Regions from separate parts of the Lactiplantibacillus sp. 3062 genome, predicted to be linked through region 4. Evidence: predicted binding sites of a transcription regulator. Region 4 holds the regulator's gene; each other region holds the start of a gene.
What was found. Region 4 encodes Rex, which represses fermentation and respiration genes when NADH is low (regulators of the CRP and FNR family bind a similar motif). Its sites were predicted from a motif close to TTGTGAANTANTTCACAA; they were not measured.
Positions count from the first base shown of each region.

Region 1: ACWQAU_RS02690 (shikimate dehydrogenase) is a predicted target of Rex. The motif match lies at 1,695-1,712, and genes of this name have one in related genera.
Region 2: ACWQAU_RS01995 (FAD-binding protein) is a predicted target of Rex. The motif match lies at 2,304-2,321, and genes of this name have one in related genera.
Region 3: ACWQAU_RS06460 (nitronate monooxygenase) is a predicted target of Rex. The motif match lies at 2,564-2,581, and genes of this name have one in related genera.

Region 1 covers NZ_JBVAYE010000001.1:594,083-598,586, reverse strand. The annotation lists gene aroD (type I 3-dehydroquinate dehydratase) at 1-753, opposite strand, end outside; gene ACWQAU_RS02690 (shikimate dehydrogenase) at 777-1,661, opposite strand; gene ACWQAU_RS02685 (LysR family transcriptional regulator) at 1,800-2,729, shown strand; gene ACWQAU_RS02680 (MFS transporter) at 2,763-4,004, opposite strand; gene aroE (shikimate dehydrogenase) at 4,006-4,504, opposite strand, start outside.
Region 2 covers NZ_JBVAYE010000001.1:430,759-435,262, forward strand. The annotation lists gene ACWQAU_RS01985 (LysR family transcriptional regulator) at 1-450, opposite strand, end outside; gene ACWQAU_RS01990 (DASS family sodium-coupled anion symporter) at 560-1,975, opposite strand; gene ACWQAU_RS01995 (FAD-binding protein) at 2,441-4,504, shown strand, end outside.
Region 3 covers NZ_JBVAYE010000003.1:87,248-91,751, forward strand. The annotation lists gene guaA (glutamine-hydrolyzing GMP synthase) at 1-401, opposite strand, end outside; gene coaA (type I pantothenate kinase) at 495-1,424, opposite strand; gene ACWQAU_RS06460 (nitronate monooxygenase) at 1,593-2,522, opposite strand; gene helD (RNA polymerase recycling motor HelD) at 2,816-4,504, opposite strand, start outside.
Region 4 covers NZ_JBVAYE010000003.1:270,002-274,505, forward strand. The annotation lists gene groL (chaperonin GroEL) at 1-1,294, opposite strand, end outside; gene groES (co-chaperone GroES) at 1,350-1,634, opposite strand; gene ACWQAU_RS07255 (CPBP family intramembrane glutamic endopeptidase) at 1,827-2,471, shown strand; gene ACWQAU_RS07260 (redox-sensing transcriptional repressor Rex) at 2,636-3,313, opposite strand; gene ACWQAU_RS07265 (ABC-F family ATP-binding cassette domain-containing protein) at 3,482-4,504, shown strand, end outside.

The DNA of each region.
Region 1 (4,504 bases), on a different contig from region 4:
TAACTTCAGATCTTCCAATTCCGGCCGTAAATTTTCAAGTGCAATTTGCCCAGGTGCCGAAGCCGCCCCGACCGTTGCAAATGATAAACAAGAGCCGAACACTTCACCAGCAAGCCGTGACACTTTTCCTAAGTCACCCATCGACATTGTGATTACTGGCTGTGGTAGTGTTTGGCGTGCAATATTAGTCGCTGTCAGTAATGTTAAGACATCCTCCACCGATTGTGGCATCACAGCCATCTTAGCAACGTCAGCACCATAATCGACCATACTAGTAAGGTGCTTAACGATCTCAGCAACCGCCGGCGTTTTATCAAAATCATGATTACTCATGATCACAACTACTTGATGCTCATGAGCTGCTGCAACAATTTGTTTAACAGCTTGTTCGTCATGGTAACGCTCAACATCTAAGGCATCCGTGAACCCACCATCTAAGACCGTCTCACACAGTTTAAAATACTCAGTATCTGATAGTGCTAATTCGCCGCCTTCACCTTTAGTTCGGAAAGTAGTTAATAAGGCAATATCACCTAAAGCCTGACGAAGTTGCTGACCGGCCGATTTCAACTTTTCTGGATTAATTACATCCTTGAAAAAATCAATTCGCCATTCAACGACATCTGGCTGTGCAGCTAAAATCGGTGTCGTCGCTGCTAAAATATCATTAATCGTCGTTCCTGTGATAGGCACTGCCAACTTAGGTCGACCACTACCAAGTTCAATATTTCGTAGCTTTATCGCTGGTTGCATCTTAACTTGCCTCCTGTCATCAATTATTTATCCTGATCATCACTAAACAGAATCTGATGAATGTAATCAACTGGCATGTCTTCGCCAGTCCACAGCTTAAAGGCTGCTGCACCTTGTTCAAGCATCATACCTAAACCATTGTAAACATGCTTCAATCCTGCTTGACGAGCTACCTTCATTAATTTAGTCGTTCGTGGTGCATATACTGTATCAAACACAATTTGGTCTGAGCTGAACCAACTAGGATCGTCCACAAGCGTCTTATCTTCAAGTGGTTTCATTCCAACACCTGTCGAATCAGTATAGATATAAGAGCTTTGGATTTCCCGTTTGAAATCATCACGATCTTCTAATGAGTGTAAAGTGGCGTGACAGTCGGTCTGCTCATTAATTAGTTTAACGTTCCGTTCGGCATTTGCCCATGTTGCATCGTGCATATTAAAAATAGATATTTCTTTGACACCATCCAATGCAGCCTGCACTGCGATCGCAGTCCCGGCACCACCAGCACCAGCTAGCGTCATTTTATGTTCGCGAATATCCAAGCCTTCATCCGCGAGCGCTTTCATAAATCCGATGCCATCAGTCGTATAACCTGTTAAAACACCATCATCATTAACAATTGTATTAACCGCACCCACCATTTTAGCTGCTGGATCAAGCTTATCAAGCAATGGAATCACTTTTTGCTTGTTTGGCATTGAAATATTGGAGCCACGCATATCAAGTGTTCTGATTGACTCAATTGCACTTGGCAGCGTTTCATTCGTCACTTCAAATGCTAAGTAAGCGTAATTTAGTCCTAATTTAGCAAAAGCATTGTTATGCATAGTTGGGGACATTGAATGACGAATTGGATACGCCATTAAACCAATCAGTAAAGTATGCCCATCAATTCGTTCTGCCATGAAAAACCACTCCTAAATATTATTTTTGTCTGTTTGTTACTCAATTCACTTGTTATGTTAGCAAATTAGTTTAATATAATAAATATGGATGAGTTGTTTAAATCATCAAAGTTATCTATGAGTAAAGGAGCATTCCTCATGAATTTAAGACATTTAGTTTTTTTCAAAGAGCTAGCTCGAACACAACATATGGCAAAGGCTGCCGAAAACTTAGGTATCTCACAGCCTTCGTTGAGTTATGCCATCAAAAAACTCGAACACGAATTGGGTGTTCCACTTTTTGAAGCAGATGGCCGTAATATCAAGTTAACATCAATTGGCGGTGTTTATTTGAAATACGTCACTGCTACTTTAAATGATTTATCACAAGGCAACGAACTCGTCAAACAACTTATGGATCCAGATACCGGTCATGTTAAATTAGGATTTACCTACACCCTTGGACAGCAACTAGTTCCTGAGTTACTGTCCCATTTCAAAAATCAAAGCGAAAATCAAGCAATTACTTTTGAGCTTGGTCAAGGAAACTCCGGTGTGCTCCTGCAAGCACTAGCCGATGAAAAATACGACATCGTTCTAGCCTCTAACGTCGATAGACTGGGTGAGCAGCTAACTGCCCATCTCTTTGACTTTATCCCACTAGTTCAACAAGAAATTGTTGCAGTTGTTCCAAATGATCATCCCGCGGTACAAAAAAATCCGCTACACGTTGAAGACCTAGCACCTTATCCAATGATCTTATTTTCACAGAATAGCGGCTTGCGACCATTAATCGACCAAATCCTATCAGCAGCCCACGTTCAGCCCAAGGTAGCTTATGAAGTAGAAGAAGATCATACTATGGCTGGGTTTGTTCGTTACAATATGGGTGTTGCGTTAATGCCCTACTTACCACTTTTAAATCCCGAGCGTGTTCAAATCAAACACTTAGCTGATCAGCCATTACAACATCAAATTTACTTAGTCGTTCGTCGCAGTGGTTTTATTACACCTGCCGTCCACCGTTTCCAAGAGTTTATTCGCAGTTATTGTTGGCAACATTACACTAATCAAGAACGATCAATCTAAAAATTGCGCCTTTATTGAAGGCGCAATTTTTAATTAACTTTCAACACCGGAAGCAGCCGACGTACGTGTTGACCGACCACCATGTTTCACAATCAATGCTAAACCAACCCCAATTAACGTAATCACAATGTTCATTAGAATTATCATCCGTGGCGCATCAGCACCGGTAACTTTTGTCAAGTATGCCGCAGCTGATAATACAGCATAATTAGCCACGCTTGAGGCAATCATTACAAGGGATGTCGCTAGACCTTTACTATCTGGAAAGAAACCAATGGTCGTAGAGGTCGCCAATTGTAGTACCCCACCAGCAGCAGCGTAACCAATAACAAAACTACCAATATAGAGAATGACTGGATTATTAATGAAATAACATAACATTAACATGACGATTGAAATACTTGGATATAGTACTAATACGGTCGTCTCTTTCAGCCCCATATGGATAAACTGAGCAGTTAATAAGACCGCTACCGTTGCACCAACCGCATAAAATGATTGCAGGATACTGGGGTCTTTGATTCCGTAACTAGCTCCTAGCTCTTGATTGCAATTCAACCAAATCATAAACGTCGCTGAACTAGTAAAACCAATTAAAATTGATGCAATCGCAGCTGGTGTGAAACGATGCTTCGGTTTGTCAGTAGTCGTTTTAGCCTCAGCAGTTGCTTTATCTTGCTTAGGAAATGGTAAAACCAGAACTAAGATTGCATCAGCAATCATTAAAATTCCACACCCGATAAAAATGACTCGATATGACATTTGAGCACTAGCAACCAAACCAATAACGAACGGCAATACAAACTGAGCAACCGTTATGGCAAACTTTGTAAATAGATTTGCAATTGAGGCCGATTTAGGAAAGATTTCCATCACACTTGGTGACACACAAGTATCCAAGAACGAATTAGCAATCCCGTTAATAATACCAATAGCATACGCCCACCACATGCTGTGAACTGTGATCATCCCAAAAAAGAATACGGCGTACAACGCAATTCCAATGAAACCACTGATACGACGCCCAATCCTATCAGAGACTGGACCAGCAAATGGGTAAGCAATCAGCCGTCCCAGACCATAGGCAGCAATGACAGAAACTACCATACTAACATCAATGGTTCCGTTAGCCAGCGTGGATGCGCCCCACGCCTTTGCAAACTCAGTTTTATACTGTCCCATTATTGAAGAGGCAATTCCTAAAATAAAGTAAGCAAAGTACAATGCCAATGCTGTTACATAATATTTACGGTTTGAATTTGTGTTACTTGTCATCTTAACGTCCCCCATCATCTGAGAAGAACCGTTGCGTTACTTCTTCAACGGGCATTTCTTGGCCTGTGTACAATTTGAACGCTGCGGCACCTTGCCAAACCAGCATCCCCTTACCGCCAATTGTTTTGCTTCCATGTTCAGCTGCATCTGCTAACATTTTTGTGGTAGCAGGATTATAAACAGTATCTGTCACAACTAAATCAGAACGAAAAACGGTCATATCCTTAATATTAGTTTGTTCAACATTCGGTGCCATACCGGCCTTGGTTGCGTTAGCCAAAATATCACTTTGTGCAATTGCTTGTGTCAAGACTTCCTGGTCATTAATATCGCCTACAGTAACTTGGCATGCGGGAACTTTATCCATGATCTTTTGAGCCGTTAACTCAGCATTTTGATAAAACGAGTCCTTAGGATTAAAGATATGAATCGCCTGAGCGCCATCTAGTGCCATTTGAACGGCAATTGCTGTAGCAGCACCACCAGCACCTAACACCGTA
Region 2 (4,504 bases), on a different contig from region 4:
TGGGACCAAAGTTGAAAAAACCGCTGCGTCTAACTTGCCTTGCCGCAAGTCAACTAACAATTGTTCTGAATCAGCAACGGTCGTTGTGACCTGGTCTAATAAATCAACTGAGATAAATTTTTTTATCACCCGGGGAAGCCAAATACCACCCGCAACATTGGAAAATCCGAGCCGAACTTGCTGCTCATTAGCGTGATGAACTTCCAGTGCCATCTGCGCAACGTCTTTTAAGAGTTGCTTAGACTTAATATACAAGGTCCGCCCCGCTGCCGTCGTTACTAGTTGGGCCCGATGGTTGGCCTGCGTTAGTAATACTGCTTGGTATTCTTCTTCCAATCGTCGTAAAGCTGCAGAAATAGCCGGTTGTGTGACGTGAAACTTGGTCGCCGTGGCCGTGTAATTTCCCGTCTCAACTAATGAACAGAAGTACTTTAAATCGCGTTCATTCACGTCAACGCCCCCATTCAATCTATTTAATACCTAATTTTAACACGAAAGATGCGGCAAATCGTGGTCAGGATCAATCACGACTTACCGCATCTATATTGCTCAGTTAGTCTTACCAAAAGCCTAATAACTTGGTCCACAGCAAGCCCCCACCTAACCAGATGACGTTAAAAATAACCCCAATAATTGCACTCAATCGCCACCACTCCGCACTAGTCACATAGCCTGTACTTGACAATAATGCCGCGGGCCCGGCCGAGTACGGCGTCGTTGACAAGTTGATTGAACCAGCAAATGCCAATAGTAACGCCGCTAAAACATGGGGAACACCGGCACCAATGGCGATGGATAAAAAGCCAGCATATAACGCCGAAATCTGTGTTGAAACACTCGGAAACATGTAATGTAAGTAAAAATAAGCTAAAAACAGGATAATGAGCACGCTAATCCAGTTCATACCATTCAGTAAATGACCTAACGTTTTGGAAAACCATGGGAAAAAGCCTAGTGTCATTAGCTTCTTAGACATCATCATGATGATCGATAACCAGACTAAAATATTCCAAGCAAAATGTTCATTGAGCAAATCGTTAGTCGTTAACACGCCCGTAATCAGCAAAATAACAACTGCAATAAAACTTACTTCGGTCGCATCGATGCCAATTTTAGTCCCGATCAACCATAAAACAATCGCTAAAATAAAGGTAATTGACATAATTTTTTCACTAGCTGTCATTTTTCCAAGTGCGGCCAAACGCGTCGTTGCCCAGCGGTGCGCGTCTGGCGTTTGTTTCACCTCAGGGGGATAGACTTTATATAGTACCCATGGAATAATTAGTAGCGATAAAATACCTGGGACACAAGCAGCCATAAACCATTGCATCCAAGTTACCGTGATTCCCTGCATCTTAGCTAAACCAATAGCCACCATGTTGCCAGCTAAACCGGTCAAAAACAAGCCTGATGTAATATTATTAACTTCATATTCATTAAAAACTAGAAATGAGCCTAATTTTCGCTGTGTGCCCTGTTTCGGATCAGATCCCATTTCACGAGAAAGATTATCAATAATGGGATACATAATCCCGTTGACCCGCGCATTATTGCTAGGAATACCAATCGCCAATACGGCATCAACAAAGGATAAGGCGTATGCTAAGCTCAGCGTGCGCTTGCCAAATAAACTGACAAACAGATAGGCGATCCGCTTGCCAAGTCCTGATTTAATAAAACCAGCAGCCATGAACATGCACATGGCAACCATCCACGCCGTCGAATTACCAAAACCAGTAGCGACTTCGTCCATCGTAAAAACACCCGTTAACGTCGCGACAACAATCCCAATCAGCGTGACGGCCATCATCGGTAATGGCTTGGTAATACAAGCAATAATCGTTGCCACAAAAATTGCAAATAAGTGCCACGCCATAATACTAATTGCTACTGGTCGTAGTGGCGTAACTAGCCATAACCCAATTCCAAAAATTAGCGGTAACAGAAAGCCCTTCCATTTTATTTCACTCAACATCTGCACTTCCTCCTAATCTTCATATAATTGTTAAGATTTTCACATATCTTGCCATTAACGGTTGTTTGCCGTTTTTCAATATCACCATAACTTAATTTATAAGTCTGTCAATTTAAATTTAGTTGTAGTTGCTTGAGGTGTCGCAATAAAACCCGTTATATACAGCCTACAGGGACCTGTTTGCGATTAAAAATACCTGAAATTATCATAGCGACTAGTGCCTTTTATCGGACACTTTTATAAATAGAATTTATAAAAAGCTAAAATAAAGTTTGCCACTTGCTTAATTCTCACTAAAGTTTCGACAACCCGTCAAATTAATCACAGCTTGTTATCCTTGTCACAATAGCATTCTGTTGGCTTCGTTAAAATTAACGGTTGTTTTTTCTAGGTAACTATTTATATTGAAAGCGTAAACAATCCGTGTACTTATCCAACTAAAAAACTAATAAAGGAATGTTAATTATGAAATATATTGCCTTGATTGGTACGGCGGCACAACAGTCTTACAACCGTGAATTATTACAATTTATGAAGCATCATTTTAGTCAACGGGCTACCATTGACGTTAATGAAATTACAGGGATTCCCCTTTTTAATGAACCAACTCAAAATCATATCCCGGCGACCGTTCAAGCCTTAAATGATAAAATTAGCCAGGCCGATGGGGTGATCATCGGGGTACCCGAATACGATCATGCCATTCCGGCCGCACTCAAGAACGTTATTGAATGGCTTTCTTACCAGCTCCACCCCTTTGCTAATAAACCGGTCATGTTAGTTGGTACTTCCCTTGGCGTACAGGGGACGTGCCGTGCTCAAGGTGACTTACGCAATATTCTCAATGCGCCCGGAGTTGATGCTCAGGTACTCCCTGGCAATGAATACATGTTAAGCTACGCTGCTAAAGCCTTTGATCAGAATGGTCAAATGACCGATGCCCCTTCTATCAAGTTCTTGGAACGGTGCTTCGATAACTTTGAAAAATACGTTAAGGCACTCAACGGCACGCCCGCGCTCAATGTGAACTGGCACGGTAACTACGACGTTATCGTTTTAGGCTTTGGTGGTGCCGGTGCTTCAGCGGCTCGTTTTGCTGCTGATAATGGTGCCCACGTACTAGTAGTTGATGCGGCACCATTTGGCCGTGAAGGTGGCAACACCCGCTACTCCGCCCAACACGTCGTTACGGGTGAAAGCTTAGATAAACTAACCGCTTATTATCAAGCACTGGGCGCGCCATTCAGTACCCCTACTAAGACACTCAACGCCTATTTAAGCGGTATGAGTAAAATTCCAGCATATTTTGAAAAATATCTGGGGATTAAAGCCGTTAGTTGGAAACATGATATTAAACCCGGTGATGCCGTTGCCATCAAGAAAACCATGGCGGAATACCCAGAACTAGCCGGAAGTGATACGATTGACTTTGCCCTCGTTCACAAACGTGATAAAGACGCTGCATTATGGAAACTACTCCGGCAAAAAGTCCTTGAACGAGCTGACAATATTGACGTTTGGTTGGACTCACGGGCACAACATTTGATCCAAGATCCTAATACTAAAGTGATCCAAGGGGTCCAAATCAAACGGGGCGAACGACTGCTTAATATCCATGCCAATAATGGCGTCGTTTTAGCTATGGGTGGTTTTGAAAACAATCCTGAGTTAAAGCAAACCTACTTGCACAGTGATAATCTGACACCACTTGGGACGCTCTATAACCGCGGTGATGGTATCAAAATGGCTCAAGAAGTTGATGCCAAAATGTGGCACATGACCAATTATGAATCTCACGGTATCTTACCTGGAATCACCTTCAAAGAAGACGCCAATGAACGGGGCCGTCAAATTGAACACTGGCCTTTATTAAAGAACGGTAGTATTTTCGTTATCGCTGATGATGGGACACGCTACTTCCAAGAAGACGCTAAGCACCGTCACGGACACGTTTACACACATGGCTCTTGGCTAATCCCAATGAATAATCAGCACCCCTACTTAATTTTTGATCAAACCCAGTACGATGCCTTCAAACAAGAAGAAAGTCAGGCTGGTCAGTTACCGTATCCGAAATTCATGACCAAACTCGTTTCCGCGCCAACGATTGCACAATTGGCCGCCAAATTGGGAGTTCCTGCTAATAATCTACAACAGACGGTAACTGACTTTAATCACTACACAGAAGTGGGACGTGATTTTGAATTTGATCGTGATCCGCAAACGATGCGTCAACTGGACGATGGCCCTTACTATGCCATTGCTACGACCAATGACGTCCTCAACACGCAAGGGGGGCCACAACGCAATGAAAATGCCCAAATTCTCAACGTCAATGACGAACCTATTCCACACTTGTTCGGCGCTGGTGAATTAGGCGGTATCGTTGCAAACTGCTATCAAGGTGGTGGTAATTTAGCCGAATGTTTGATCTTTGGTAAGTTAGCCGGTGAAAACGCTGCTCGTCCAAAGGTAGATAGTGAATCTGTCACCGCCAACGAAGCCAACGGAATTAATGACCTTGTTGAT
Region 3 (4,504 bases), 180 kb from region 4:
GACTGTTCAGCTGGCGTGTCCTTAAATAGGGTCGCCGAGTCACTCGTCACGTCAATGTTCGCCTTGCCGTATTCACGGTTATCAGCTGATTCGACCTTCCCGCCCGCAAGCGTGTAGGTCATCAGTTGCATGCCGTAACAAATCCCCAAGATTGGTAAGCCCAACTTGAAAATCTCCGGGTCAACCCGAAAGGCGCCATCATCGTAAACACTGTTGGGGCCACCAGAAAAGATAATACCTTTCGGGTGACGGGCCTTGATTTCTTCAGCGGTGATCGTGTTCGGAAGTAGTTCCGAATAAACGCCGAAATCACGAATGCGCCGGGTAATCAATTGATTATACTGACTACCGAAATCCAATACCAAAATGGAATCGAAAGACGCGGTATCCGTTTTTGCCAAGTTGTTCACTCCTTTGGATTAATTAATGCTCAATAGGTCTATCATACTGATTTCTAAACGTTCGGTCAACCAGTATGAGAAATTTCTTAGGTGCTAATATTTGCGGAAATACACGGCATCAATCACATGATGCGCAACTTTGTGCAAAATTAAATCCGCACGATTACGGGTTGGCAAGATATAATCATTCAAGTTTTTCAAGTTAACCTCTTCCCAAACACGCTCGGCCATCGCCATCGCGTCCTTCGGATCACCGATCGCCCAAGGATAGAAATAATTCGTCGGATCCTGGAAAGCCGTTTTCATCAGGGCCTTGAAGCGTTCTAAGTACCAATCTTCAATTAAATCGGCATCCGCATCCACATACACTGAGAAGTCCGTAAAATCACTAATGTAGATCGCCTGATTGCTTGGCAATTGCAACACGTTAATCCCTTCAATAATCAAAATGTCAGGATGCGTGATCACGTCAAAGCGGTTTGGCACAATATCATAAGTCTGATGAGAGTATACCGGGGCCTTCGCTAACGGCTTTCCGCTCTTCACATCGTTCAAGAATTGGATCAGCCGCGTCATATCATAGCTTTCCGGAAACCCTTTACGTTCCATCAATTGCATCTTTTTGAGCTCGGCATTCGGGTATAAGAAACCATCCGTCGTAATCAATTGCGTCCGCCGGTCTGGATATAAATATTTAAATAGAATCTCTAATAACCGTGCTGTGGTGGTCTTGCCAACTGCCACACTTCCAGACACTCCAATAATAAAGGGTGATTGGCGGTTCTGGCGGTGTAAAAAAACGGACTCCGTTTCCCGCCATGACAAGTAGTGTTCATACTTGGCCTGCAACAAATGCGCAAACGGCATATAAATATCACGGACATCGTCGAGACTAATCCGGTCATTAAACGCCTCAATTTCGTGCAAATTGGCTGCGGTCAATGGTACTTGATGCTGATTGTTACGATAAAATTGCTTCCACTGTTCACGTGAGAAGCGATAATAGTTCATCTGATCTTCCATGATTTCTGTCTGCCACCATTACTAAATTAATGGGTTGATTATAACATGAAACCCTTATCAAACGCTGATTAAAATTCAAATTAACCGGATTCCTAATTGATAGCCAATAACCATTAATAGCTCGATACTAGTTAACGCTGACCTAGTACCGAGCTATGCTACTGTATCTTATTCGATTTTCAGTTGTGCCGCGACCTCACGAGCCTGACCAAATAACGTCGTAATAATTTCCTTGACTGGCCGAATTGTCGTCATCATCCCCGCCACTTCGCCAGCCATGGGCGTACCATGTTCCATATCGCCATCTTCAACGGCTTTCGCAAATGAACCGTCCGCTAACGCGTGTAATTCTGCTACCGGCGCGTTAGTTTGCTCCAATTGCAAGTATTGCGCCAACATCGGGTTAACTAGCGCCCGTACCGGATCGCGCTGGCTGCGGCCAGTCACGATTGTATCCGTGTCACTGGCAGCCAATACCCGTTGCTTATAACTAGCTGGAACCGGGCACTCCTCAGCTGTCAAAAAGATCGTGCCACACTGCACACCCTGGGCGCCCAGCGCAAACATCGCCGCAATCGAGCGGCCATCACCGACACCACCAGCACCAATCACCGGAATATCAACAGCGTCCACGACTTGAGGTAATAATGCCATCGTTGACGTTTGACCGATATGTCCGCCTGATTCTTGACCTTCAGCAACCACCGCATCCGCACCGGCCGCCACCATCTTATGGGCATGGTGGACCGAAGCAATCACTGGAATCACTTTAATACCGGCCGCGTGTAGCGGCGGAATATATGAAGTCGGGTTACCCGCACCAGTCGTCACGACCTTGACCCCCTCATCAATGATGACTTGGGCCAGTTCTGGACAGTTCTTCATCTGTAACATTAAATTGACACCAAACGGCTTATCCGTCAGCTTGCGGGTTGCTTGGATCTCTGCTCGCAACTGTTCGGCAGATAACCCCGCTGAACCTAAAACACCGAGTCCCCCGGCTTCCGAAACCGCCCCGACTAATTCATGGGTCGCAATTCGCATCATGGCACCAGAAAAAATGGGATATTGAATACCTAACATTTCAGTGATTGACATCGTCGTTTCCTCCTCAGGTCACTAACAACCGTTCTAACTAGTTGTTAGTATTTTCACGATATTGTGTGCCTAGTCAGTATTAAGGCCATTGTCTCTCACCGACTACTGCACTTGATGAGTTAATTTTAACGCTTATTCCATCGCTATGATAGCGTTTTCTCAGCTATTCCGACACACTTCCCCAACTGTTCCACCACTGATCATCCTGACACACCTTAAGATTTCCTTCACAAGTAAAACTAAAAAAATACCACTCCAGGTGAATGGAGCGGTACTCACTGTCTTAAACTGACTTAAACTTTTGCTTCATTTAATGTATACAAGGCGTGGTTCACCCGCGCTAGTAACGGTGACAAGCTACCCACCGCGACTAACGTTAACTCGTGCATGGCCCGTGAACAGATTGTATATAATAGTTGCCGTTCATCTTCACGTTGGTAATTTTCCTGATTAGCGTTCCACACGATGACCGCGTCAAACTCCAACCCTTTTGCTAAGAAAGACGGGACTACAATGACACCGGGAGCCAAGCGTTGATTTTCAGTTTGAATCAACGTAACCTGCTCACCACGAGCTTTCAGGGCCTTCGTGAGCGCCTCGCATTCTGCTAAGGATTTCCCGATAATTGCCGTCGTATCACGTTCAGAATCGTTCATCGCTAGCTGATCAACGACTTGATCAACCCCCGCTTCAAAGTTAGGCGTCACAACAACATTTGGCAAGTCGCCCTGACGATCAAAAGCCGTGACGGCTTCACCATTGACTAAAATTTCCTTGGTGAAATCAGTAATCTGTTGCGTTGACCGGTACGATTTAGTCAATTGCACGACCCGCGTCTTTTCAGGGTCAAATAACGTGGCCAATTCATTGATCAGCGAATGGCTGTTTTCCTTGGTAAAAATCGCCTGGTTCAAGTCACCGAGCATTGTGAAGCGAGCTTGGGGGAAGCTAAACTTCAAGAAAGCTAACTGAAAGGCATTGTAATCTTGAATTTCATCCAAGAAGACAAACCGGATGTCACGCTGCCCGTGCTTTCCGGTCATTAGGTCATGCAGGTACATGTAAGCTGAGACCGTTGTTAACGAGATATGACGTTCCTTAATCTCGGCTAGTTTCCGTTCAACCGTAGCATCCCAGTCAGCAGCTGAGATACCGTGATCAGCCAACTTGATGATCTTCGGTACTTCGCGTAAGAAATGCGCGTACTGCATGTTGATGCTCAAGAAACGGTTACGCACGATTTGCGTCCGGGCTTTTCCTAAGCGTTGCATCACAATTTTACGTGCTAAGAATTTAAACTCTTTATCGCCATTCTTAAATTCCCGCGGCTGATTGCCATATAATTGATTGATCTCTTCGCGTGATAAGTCTTGAACCGCTTCTTCGACCCACTTGGAACGCATCTCCGATTCAACCTTGCGATTCAAAATCTTGATTAATTCTTCCTTAGTTGCTGATAACCGGTTCGCTAAGTGGTAGTTTTCGTTGAAAGAGTAGTAAATCGATTTAATCTTTTCCCGGGAAATAATCACTTCATCGTTCAACGTAATGTTACGGAAACGCATGTCCGCTTGTTCCAAATGTCGGCCATACGTGGTAACCGCGTTGAAGAATGCGAGGCTACCTTCCAACTTCGTAATCTTTGCCATCTGCGGTGTATTTTCAGTTTCAAACCGCTGCTGTAAAGTTTCAACTTGCATGTGTGGTAACCGGTACGATGCGTATTGGAAATAGGTCATCTGAACCATGTTTTGTTCACCCAGTTCGGGCAATACTTGGTTAATATAATCATTAAAGAGTTGATTTGGTGAGAACAAGATGACTTGTCCGGCCGTCAAATTACCCCGGTAACGATACAACAAGTATGCGACCCGTTGTAAAACGGACGAGGTCTTCCCGGAACCGGCCGCCCCCTGCACAAACAGGAGGTCAGAACTCGTATCCCGAATAATGGTATTTTGTTCCTTTTGAATCGTCGTCAC
Region 4 (4,504 bases):
CACCAGTTTCCTTCAATGCAGCAACATCTTTGATAACGTTAATCAAAGCAGTACCACCACCAGCAACAAAGCCTTCTTCAACGGCGGCCCGAGTTGCGTTCAAAGCATCTTCAATCCGGTATTTACGTTCCTTCAATTCAGTTTCAGTAGCGGCACCGACACGAACAACGGCAACCCCACCAGCTAATTTAGCTAAACGTTCTTGTAACTTTTCTTTGTCAAAGTCAGAAGTTGTTTCACCGATTTGGTTACGGATAAATTCAACCCGTTCTGAGATAGCATCCTTGGAACCAGCGCCTTCAACAATGGTGGTGTTATCCTTAGTAACCGTAACTTTGTTGGCTTGACCTAATTGATCGATGGTCGTGTCCTTCAATTCAAGGCCAAGGTCGTCAGTGATAACCGTCCCGCCAGTTAAGATAGCGATATCTTGTAATTGTTCCTTACGCCGATCACCAAAACCGGGTGCCTTAACGGCGACAACGTTAAACGTCCCACGCATCTTGTTCAAGACTAAGGTTGGTAAAGCTTCACCAGAAATGTCATCAGCAATGATCAACAATGGCTTGCCTTGTTCAACGATGGATTGTAATAGTGGTAAGATATCTTGAATGTTTGAAATCTTCTTATCAGTAATTAAGATATATGGATTGTCAAGATCCGCTTCCATCTTATCATTATCAGTAACCATGTATTGTGATAAGTAGCCGCGGTCGAATTGCATCCCTTCAACAACGTCTAAGCTAGTATCAACACCACGTGATTCTTCAATCGTGATAACACCGTCATGACCAACTTTTTCCATGGCTTCGGCAATCAATTTACCAGTTTCTTCACTTGCTGAAGATACAGAAGCGATTTGCGCAATATCTTCTTGCGTCTTAACTTCGTGTGCCATAGCGTGTAATGAGTCAACCGCCGTCTTAGTAGCTTCTTCAATCCCACGACGAATGCCAACAGGGTTAGCACCGGCCGTAACGTTCTTCATACCTTCATTAACGATTGATTGTGTTAAGACCGTTGCAGTAGTCGTCCCATCACCAGCGATGTCATTAGTCTTTGAAGCAACTTCAGAAACTAACTTAGCACCCATGTTTTCGAAATGATCGTCTAATTCGATCGCCTTAGCAATCGTTACACCATCATTAGTAATTGTTGGTGAACCATATGATTGTTCCAAAACAACGTTGCGACCCTTAGGACCTAACGTTGACTTAACTGTGTCAGCTAATTGATCGACACCTTTTAGCATCGCTGAACGTGCATCTTCAGAGAACTTTAATTCTTTAGCCATTATCTCTATTCACCTCATGAATTTAATTTATTTTAAGTTGCGCAATTTAAATGGATTAGTCTTCGATTGCAACGATATCTTTTTCGTGCAATACCAAATACTTAGCACCTTGATACTTGACTTCGGTACCGGCATACTTATCGAATAATACTTGATCGCCGACCTTCACGCTGGGGTCAACTTTTGTCCCGTTATCTAAAACACGACCGTCATTGACGGCAACAACCTTACCGCTTTGGGGCTTTTCCTTAGCGTTATTGGCAATGACAATACCGCCAATTGTTTGTTCTTCTTCTTCTTGTTGTTGCAAGATAACGCGATCTCCTAATGGTTTTAACACGTGAATCCCTCCATTTATTCTTTTTTAGCACTCCTCAACCTCAAGTGCTAATTACATTGTCAACTATATCATTTTAATTCAAGATTGCAAGTGATTTGTCAATTATTAGTCAAAGAATGTCAAATCGACTATAATGAATACTATTGAAGTATCAATAAATCTTAAATCAAACTTTTAAAAGGACGTGACTTGATGGTTAATCGCCGCCAATCAATCTTTATTCTTATCATCTACTTTATTATTTACGCACTACCGAGCGTCCTTGTGACTGCTTTCCATCAGCTAGGGGCCCAAGTATTCGTGATTCAAACGGTCGACTACTTAGTCGGTGCAATCCTACTCATCTGGTTGGCGAGTCGCATGCGGACAAAAAACGTTGTTGAAAAACAACCAAGTAACTGGTTCATGACGTTCATCTGGGGATTGATCGGTCTTGTCCTAGTCATCATTGGTCAAGTCATCATTTTAAAAATGACGGCTTTACTGGGACAGTCAACAGCGTCAACCAACACGACCACCCTCTTAACTGTTGGGCAACAATATCCCGCTTTCTTCTTAGCCATCATTGTCGGTGCCCCGATTATGGAAGAAATCGTCTTCCGCAAAGTTATCTTTGGCAATCTAAGTGCGGTTACTGGTCAGATTGGGGCGGCCTTGATTTCTAGTGTGTTATTTAGCTTTGCACATGCGGATGGTCACTTTATCCTCTATGCCTTTATCGGGTTATTATTCTGCTGGTTATACCAGCACACCGGTCGGATTCAAACATCGATGACGGCTCACATCCTGATGAACGCATCGGTCGTGTTACCCACGTTATTAGGCTTATTGCACTAGTATCATTACTAGGTAGCGCTAACCTAGCGTTTCAACGTTAATTTTCACCGAATATTTATACGTTACAATCAATGATTCGTGATCTAAGTATGTTAAAAAAGCTTCCCTGAATAATTCAGAGAAGCCTTTTTATAGCCATTTAATTTCAAAGATAAAGCGAGTTATTAATCTTCAGTCTCATTTTCATCGTCATTACCATTGTCACCTAATTGCTGACCGTAATGTTCAATGAAGTAGATCAATGTTTGTAATTCGTTGGTCAAATCAACGTTCTGAACCCGTACTGTCTCAGGAACGGAGATTCGTAACGGCGTAAAGTTCATGATTCCTTTGACGTTTGCATCAACCAAGTCATCGGTAATTTTCTGAACAACCGTGGTTGGCACCGTTAAGATAGCAATCTCAATCTGTTGTTCGATCAATTGCTTTTTGAGCTCCGTCATTGGGTACACTGGAACCCCACTTTGGACTGTATTGGCAATCGCCTCGTTGACATCAAATGCTGCTGAAATGCGGACATTACTGTTTTTGTGAAAATTAAAGTTCAGTAGGGCGTGGCCCAAATTACCGACCCCAATTAAAGCAACATTCGTTAAGGTGTCTTGATTTAAAATCTTTTTGAAAAATGCAAGTAACGTTTCAACATCGTATCCATACCCTCGTTTGCCGAGCGCCCCAAAATACGAGAAATCTCGCCGAATCGTTGCTGAATCTACTTTAACCGCCTCGGACAACTCGGTCGATGAGACCCGCTTCTTATCTGCATCTAGCAAGATATTTAAATAGCGGTAATAAATCGGTAACCGTTTTGCCGTTGCCCGTGGAATTTTTGTTTCTGCCATTCGGACGTGTCCTCCTAATTAAAAGTTTGTGAATTTGCTGACACTATTCTAGCATAACGCGTGACTTTGTGAAATAATAATTACTTATTATTCCGAATAATTGGGTCAGGCCGTTACAATATGCTACAATTATGTCACGAATTAAATGTGAAAGGAGCTTAATAAAGCGTGATTTTACTACAAGTACAGCAAGTTATGCGGCGTTTTGGCGCCGATGTCTTGTTCGATAACGTACAAATGGATATTCAAGAACACGCTCGGGTGGCCCTCGTCGGTCGAAACGGGGCCGGAAAATCAACCTTACTTAAAATGATTGCCGGCGAAACGGTACCGGACGAAGGCCAGATTTCAATGCGCAAGGGCTTAACAATCGGTTACTTGGCGCAAGACCAAGGACTGGATAGTAACAATACGATTTGGGAAGAAATGAGTAGTGTCTTTGCTGAGTTACATGCCATCGAAAAACGGATGCACCAGCTCGAAAATCAATTGAGCGACCCCGCAATCATGAATGATGAGCAGGCTTATCAACAGACCCTGAAAACCTATGATCAGATTCAAACTGGATTTCAACAAAAAAACGGGTACGGCTACCAAGCTGAGATTCGGGGCGTGTTGCACGGCTTCCAATTCGACGCCGATGTGTACGATAAGTCGGTGACGGCACTATCCGGTGGACAAAAGACCCAGTTGGCCTTGGCCAAGTTGTTACTTGAAAAACGGGACTTGCTTATCCTTGACGAACCGACGAACCACTTGGACGTCGAAACTCTTACTTGGTTGGAAAGCTATCTCCAGTCTTACTCTGGTGCGCTGCTAATCGTTAGCCATGACCGTTATTTCTTAGACCGGGTCGTTAACGAAGTCTATGACTTATCACACCATGAAATGGTGCACTACACTGGTAACTACGACCAGTTTGTGCAAGAAAAAGCGGCTCGAATCCAAGCACAATGGAAACATTATGAAAAGCAACAAGCGGAGATCAGCAAGCTTGAAGACTTTGTTAATCGTAACATCGTGCGTGCTTCTACGACAAAACGGGCCCAGGCTCGGCGTAAGCAGTTAGCAAAGATGGACCGCCTTGACCGCCCTGATAGTGACGAGAAGACTGCCCACTTTGGCTTTCATGCGGCTAAACAAAGCGGCAACATTGTGTTGACCGTCAAAGATGCAGCCGTGGGCTATGAT